Regions from separate parts of the Cronobacter sakazakii genome, predicted to be linked through region 1. Evidence: riboswitches for the same ligand, from Rfam matches in the RefSeq annotation. Region 1 holds a riboswitch; each other region holds the start of a gene.
What was found. Region 1 has a riboswitch for thiamine pyrophosphate ahead of thiC (phosphomethylpyrimidine synthase ThiC). Riboswitches for the same ligand answer to the same signal wherever they lie in the genome.
Positions count from the first base shown of each region.

Region 2: linked by a shared signal. The riboswitch ahead of thiB (thiamine ABC transporter substrate binding subunit) and the one ahead of thiC (phosphomethylpyrimidine synthase ThiC) in region 1 are both predicted to bind thiamine pyrophosphate.
Region 3: linked by a shared signal. The riboswitch ahead of thiM (hydroxyethylthiazole kinase) and the one ahead of thiC (phosphomethylpyrimidine synthase ThiC) in region 1 are both predicted to bind thiamine pyrophosphate.

Region 1 covers NZ_CP011047.1:669,095-671,355, forward strand. The annotation lists gene nudC (NAD(+) diphosphatase) at 1-129, opposite strand, end outside; gene CSK29544_RS03150 (Rsd/AlgQ family anti-sigma factor) at 232-735, shown strand; TPP riboswitch at 788-897, shown strand; gene thiC (phosphomethylpyrimidine synthase ThiC) at 1,014-2,261, shown strand, end outside.
Region 2 covers NZ_CP011047.1:208,016-210,276, reverse strand. The annotation lists gene thiP (thiamine/thiamine pyrophosphate ABC transporter permease ThiP) at 1-180, opposite strand, end outside; gene thiB (thiamine ABC transporter substrate binding subunit) at 156-1,139, opposite strand; TPP riboswitch at 1,172-1,273, opposite strand; gene sgrR (HTH-type transcriptional regulator SgrR) at 1,309-2,261, opposite strand, start outside.
Region 3 covers NZ_CP011047.1:2,531,451-2,533,711, forward strand. The annotation lists one part of gene CSK29544_RS12105 (IS1-like element IS1B family transposase) at 1-244, opposite strand, end outside; gene CSK29544_RS12110 (hypothetical protein) at 470-985, shown strand; gene CSK29544_RS22930 (hypothetical protein) at 1,033-1,215, shown strand; TPP riboswitch at 1,295-1,391, shown strand; gene thiM (hydroxyethylthiazole kinase) at 1,425-2,222, shown strand; gene thiD (bifunctional hydroxymethylpyrimidine kinase/phosphomethylpyrimidine kinase) at 2,209-2,261, shown strand, end outside.

The DNA of each region.
Region 1 (2,261 bases):
CGCCTTTTCGCCCGTCAGACCAAAATCCGCGGCCCGGCCGTAAGGTAATTCTGCTTTTGGCAGCCATAATTTCTGTTCATGGCTGACTATCCACCAGCCATGGTCTAAATTTTCTAGTGTACGTTCCATAATTGATTGCACTACCTCTGCTTCACTGGCACGTTATTAACATTGTTCTTACATATTTTGGGTCATTTGCGTTTTTACATCTTATATCTCATGGAGTCGATCATGCTAAACCAGCTAAAAAGTCTGACGGAACGCGTTGGTGGGAGTAATGAGTTAGTTGATCGTTGGCTTGCTGCCCGCAACCATCTGTTAGTCACCTATTACAAGATGGTCGGCATCAAACCCGGCAAGGAGCCGATGACTGCGCTTGATGAACAGGCGCTGGACGATTTCTGTCACTGCCTGGTGGATTACCTCTCCGCCGGACATTTCAATATTTATGAGCGCGTCATCAGCGAAATGGAAGGCACCAGCCCGCTGGTCGCCGCCACGCAAATCTATCCTCAGCTGGAATCCAACACCCAGCAAATCATGGATTTCTACGACACACATCTGGAAAGCGCTATCGACCACGATAACTGCCTGGAGTTTCAGGAAGCGCTTTCCGGCATTGGCGAGGCGCTCGCCGCCCGCTTCGCGCTGGAAGATAAGCTCATTTTGCTGGCTTATGACAACAACCTCGGCGAAAGCGCCAATGATGAAACCGGCCTCGCCAAACCGGCTTGAGTTCGGCTGTATTAACGAGTAGTTTAAATATGCCCCCGCGGTTTTAGCGGGGTTTATCTTGTCGGAGTGCCCAGTGCGACAGCACGGGCTGAGACCGTTAATTCGGGATCCGCGGAACCTGATCAGGTTAATACCTGCGAAGGGAACAAGAGTAATTCCATTTTGCCCCGCTCAGGGTGTCGTTTCGCCCTGATGCCCTGTTAAGGGTGCCCGGGCGCACGCCATTACTCCTCCGTTGTTCTGACAAGCCACTTCCTGACCGTTAACTGGAATGCGCTATGTCTGTATCAAACAAACCTGGCCGCCGCGAGCAGCGCGCCGCCGCACAACACTTTATCGACACGCTGGAAGGCACCGCTTTTCCTAACTCTCACCGCATCTATCTCACCGGTTCGCGTGAAGATATCCGCGTGCCAATGCGCGAAATCCGCCTGAGCCCGACGCTTGCGGGCGGCAGCAAAGAGAACCCGCGCTATGAGCCTAACGAACCGGTGCCGGTGTATGACACCTCCGGCCCTTACGGCGATCCGGCGGTGCGCATCGACGTTCGCGAAGGGCTGGCTAAACTGCGCAGCGCCTGGATAGATGCGCGTAACGATACCGAAACCCTGGATTCCCTCAGCTCCGCGTATACCCGCGAGCGGCTCGCCGACGACGGTCTGGATGAGTTGCGCTTTCGCGGGCTGCTGACGCCAAAGCGCGCAAAGGCGGGCAAGCGCGTCACCCAGTTGCACTACGCGCGCCAGGGTATCGTGACGCCGGAGATGGAATTTATCGCCATTCGTGAAAACATGGGCCGCGAGCGCATTCGCACGGCGGTACTGCGCCAGCAGCATCCGGGCCACGGCTTTGGCGCGCGCCTGCCGGAGAACATCACGCCGGAGTTCGTGCGTGACGAAGTGGCCGCCGGGCGCGCCATTATTCCAGCCAACATCAATCACCCCGAATCGGAGCCGATGATTATCGGTCGTAATTTCCTGGTAAAGGTCAACGCCAATATCGGCAACTCGGCGGTGACGTCGTCTATCGAAGAGGAAGTCGAAAAACTGGTCTGGGCGACCCGCTGGGGCGCGGACACGGTGATGGATCTCTCCACCGGCCGCTACATTCACGAAACCCGCGAATGGATCCTGCGCAACAGCCCGGTGCCGATCGGTACGGTACCGATCTACCAGGCGCTGGAGAAGGCCAACGGGATCGCCGAAGATCTGAGCTGGGAGATGTTCCGCGACACGCTGCTTGAGCAGGCCGAACAGGGCGTCGATTACTTCACCATTCACGCGGGCGTGCTGCTGCGCTATGTGCCGATGACCGCAGGCCGCCTGACGGGCATCGTCTCGCGTGGCGGCTCGATCATGGCGAAATGGTGCCTGTCGCATCATCGTGAAAACTTCCTCTACGAGCATTTCCGCGAGATCTGCGAAATCTGCGCCGCCTATGACGTCTCGCTGTCGCTCGGCGACGGTCTGCGCCCCGGCTCTATTCAGGATGCCAACGACGAGGCGCAATTCGCCGAACTCCACACG
Region 2 (2,261 bases), 460 kb from region 1:
GAACGAGAAGCGCACCACGTGCCACAGATAGCTGTCGTGCAGCAGCGCGCGTGCATCGGTGTGCGGCGCGTGTGTCCAGAGTGCTGCGAACGCCGCCAGCGCCACCGCCGCCATCAGCAGGGCGGCGGTGAGGCCGGGCCAGAGCCAGCCGGGGATCAGCGGCTCACGGCGCGTTGCCATTCACTCGTCCATTGCGCGCGCTGTGCGGCCACTTCCTGTGAGGTGAATTGCAGGGTGGTCTGCGGCCGGGTCAGCGCGTTAAAGCCTTCCGGCAGCGCGACGCTGGTCACCGGGTACATCCAGTTGCCGGCAGGAATTGCATTCTGGAACGCAGGCGAAACCATAAACTTCAGGAATTTTTCCGCCAGCGCCGGCTGTTTGCTGGCGGCGGTGCGTGCCGCGACTTCCACCTGCAGGTAGTGGCCTTCGCTGAAATTCGCGGCGGCGTAGTTCTCTTTTTTCTCTTCAATAATGTGGTAGGCGGGCGAGGTGGTGTAGCTCAGCACCAAATCGCCTTCGCCTTTCAGGAACAGGCCGTAGGCTTCGCTCCAGCCTTTGGTGACGGTAACGGTTTTTGCAGCGAGCTTCTGCCAGGCGTCCGGCGCGTTATCGCCATAGACTTTCTGCATCCACAGCAGCAGGCCGAGCCCCGGCGTGCTGGTGCGCGGATCTTCATAGATCACGCGCCATTTCTGATCGCTCTCAACCAGCTCTTTCAGGCTTTTCGGCGGGTTTTTCAGTTTGTTTTTGTCATAAACGAAGGCGAACCAGCCGTAGTCGAACGGTACAAAGGTGTCGTTATTCCAGCCGCCCGGCACGTTAACTTCACCTGCCGGAACGCCGCTTTTCGCGAACAGCCCGGTTGCGGTTGCGGCCTGAAGCAGGTTGTTATCCAGGCCCAGCACCACATCGGCTTTGCTGTTTTTGCCTTCCATGCGCAGGCGGTTAAGCAGCGAGACGCCATCTTCCAGCGCCACGAATTTCAGCTCGCAGCCGCAGTCGGCTTCAAAGGCGGTTTTAATTTTCGGGCCAGGGCCCCACTCCGAGGAGAAAGAGTCGTAGGTGTAGACGGTCAGAACAGGTTTGGCGAAAGCCGGAGCGGCGGCGAGCGCCAGCAGAGGAAGCAGTTTTTTTAACACTTTGCACCTTTATCAAATGGGGGCAAAGGATTTTGAGCGGTAGCCTCAAATCCCTTCGCCGGCGTTATCCGGATCAGGTTCGACGGGTATTATCTCAGCGCACCGGTCAGCCGGCAGCACCCCGTTGAGAACGGCCCATTGTAATGATTTGCGTAATGTTGCGAAAGGGTTACGGCTCCGGCGGCGCAAACCAGGCGGATTTAAAATCAAACCAGCCGAGCGTGTTCATGCGCACGCCGCGCATACTGCGCTGGCCCTGGAGCATCAGCCAGTGATGAATCAGCGGCAGAATGTCCTGACGCTCCAGCATCGTGCGGCACCACTGCGGCAGGTTCAGCGCGCCGGTGCGCCAGCGCTGCGCGTCGCCCTGCCAGTCGAGCGGGATGCAGCGCTGAATGAGCGGCACTTCGCACAGGTGCGCGAACAGCGAGAAATCGAGCGGCAGCGTAAAGTTGGCGCTGTTAAGCCACAGATCGCTGGTGATATCGCCCTGATACCACTCCTCATAGCTCACTTCCCGCAATTCCAGCTCCACCTGCTCCTGCGCCAGAATGTCGCGCAACAACGCGCCGATAATGCGGTTTTCATTGTGGTCGCCATAAAAGGTGAGCGTCAGACGCTCAAGCCCGGCGGGTTTCTGCGCCTCAGGAATTTGCGGCGCGTGGTGCCAGCGCGGCAGCAGGCCGTAAGCCGGAAACCAGAGGCGCTGATAGTGCGGCGCGGCGCGGTGCAGCAGGCGGGCAGGCGTAAAGCGCGAGCTTATCCAGCGGCGTACCTCCGGCATCGCGCCCACGCGCGAGCGGGAATCAAACAGCAGGTAGTAGCAGCCTTCTTCGAGGCGGCTTTCTACGGCTTTTTCGTCGGCGTCGCGCGTCGGGCCTTCAAGCTGAACGGCGCAGCTCAGCTCTTCGCCTATCTCCGGCAGTACCCAGAAATTCACTTCATCAATCAGCGCGCGATAGCCAAAGTAGTCATCAAAAGCGCGGATCTTAAGCTGGTTGCTGTTATTGCGTACCACCGCGTACGGGCCGGTGCCGACGGGCTGGTTCGCGAATTTCGGCAGCTCCGGCCATTCCCGCGGCAGGATCATCGCCGGCACGCTACCCATCAGCCACGGCAGCC
Region 3 (2,261 bases), 1.9 Mb from region 1:
GGAAAATCGTGTTGAGGCCAACGCCCATAATGCGGGCGGTTGCCCGGCATCCAACGCCATTCATGGCCATATCAATGATTTTCTGGTGCGTACCGGGTTGAGAAGCGGTGTAAGTGAACTGCAGTTGCCATGTTTTACGGCAGTGAGAGCAGAGATAGCGCTGATGTCCGGCGGTGCTTTTGCCGTTACGCACCACCCCGTCAGTAGCTGAACAGGAGGGACAGCTGATAGAAACAGAAGCCACTGGAGCACCTCAAAAACACCATCATACACTAAATCAGTAAGTTGGCAGCATCACCCATTATCGGAAGTCATTTTAAGTGACTCTGCGGGTTCTGTTAGATCGTGACGCTGCAAGATCGTATAACGATTAATGATAGCAGTGACAAGGTCCTGGTCGTGGAAGACTGATATGAGATATAGTTTGATATTATTGTGTCTGATTACGGGTACGTGCGGAGCAACCCAAATGACGGGATTTGGCGCAAGGTATTACGATGATATTACCGATGTTTATTCTGATAATCATGAAACCGATAAAGATCTGGTGCCCGTTATTGCTATAGGAACCACCGAATACAAGTTTGAGGTTAACACGCTTGCAGCTATCGCTAAGAATGCCGGTGTAAAGGTAAATAAAGATAACCTGGCTTCCTGGATTTGCCTAAAATCAGGGGGCATCAATTATTGGTTTATTTCTGATAATGAGATGGGAGCGGGGGATTTAACCGCGGTGGCAATAGCGAAAGATGGATCGCCTTGTACACCTTACAAGGGAGTATTACAAGTATCCGTTAAGGCGCCTGTGTTAACGACTAAAGAAGAAACAGAAAAATATTTTAATCATAAGCCTAAGAAAGATATCGTTATGTACTACAAGGATGTCGCAAAATCAGGTGAATACACGCAAAGTAACAGCATCATGTACTATCTGAAAGATGATAAAGTTCAGGGGGTTGTTATTAGCCAGGGGACGACCAACTGACAGGCGTCTTAGCCGTAAGGTCAGGAGTCATTTTTAATGAAACTCTGATGCCTATTTCTTTATTAATCTTAAAACCAATGGTAATGGCTCTTTCTCCAAAAATCACACTTCAGCACCGCATCAATTTATCAGAACCAATGAAATCGCCAGCAAATGAAGATGGCGGCCTGTTGTTCAGGATCGTAACGTTTTCTGATGTGGCCCAAACCGGGACGCAGCCTATTTTTTAGGGTTGAGTCTTTGGCTTGCCGCTGGCATGATCCACAACAGAGAGTAATGTAGCGTTAATCGCAACGTTTTGATTTTGCAGTAAATGACTCGGGGTGCCCTTCTTTGTGAAGGCTGAGAAATACCCGTATTACCTGATCTGGATAATGCCAGCGTAGGGAAGTCAGATGCCTGTCCGGTATCCCGTCTTCGCGCCTGGCAGGAGAGAATCATGTCTTCTGACCTGCTTTGCGGCTCGCACGCCGCGCCTGTTGTCACCCAACTTCGCCGTCACGCGCCGCTGGTACACTGCATTACCAACGATGTGGTGCAAAATTTCACTGCCAATGTCCTGCTCGCGCTCGGCGCCTCGCCCGCGATGGTCGTGGATACTGACGAAGCCGCGCAGTTCGCGGCCATCGCCGATGCCTTACTCATAAACCTCGGTACCCTCACACGCCCGCAGCAGCAGGCGATGCGGGCGGCTATCGACAGCGCCTGCGCGGCGGGCAAGCCGTGGACGCTTGACCCGGTCGCCGTCGGCGCGCTCACGCTGCGCACGGAATTTGCGCAGGAGATTCTGGCGCGTCGTCCCGCCGCCATTCGCGCTAACGCCTCGGAAATCCGCGCGCTGGCAGGCGAAAGCGGCGGCGGGCGCGGCGTTGACGCAACCGAAAGCGCGCACCATGCACGTGAGGCGGCCCGCTTACTGGCGCGTCGCAGCGGCGCAGTTGTCGCCGTGACCGGTGAGGTCGATTACATCACCGATGGCGAACGCATGGTCGCAGTTGATGGTGGCACCGCGATGCTGACCCGCGTGGTGGGCACCGGCTGCGCACTCTCGGCGGTCGTCGCCGCCTGCTGCGCGCTGCCGGGCGATCGCCTGGAGAATGTCGCAACGGCCTGCTGGCTGATGAAGCGGGCGGGCGAAGAGGCGTTGACCGTCTCCCGTGGCCCCGGCAGTTTCGCCAGCGCGTTGCTGGATAATCTGCATGCGCAGGCGTTCGGAGGTGCTTATGAAACGCATTAACGCGCTCACCATCGCCGGTACCGACCCGAGCGGCGGGGC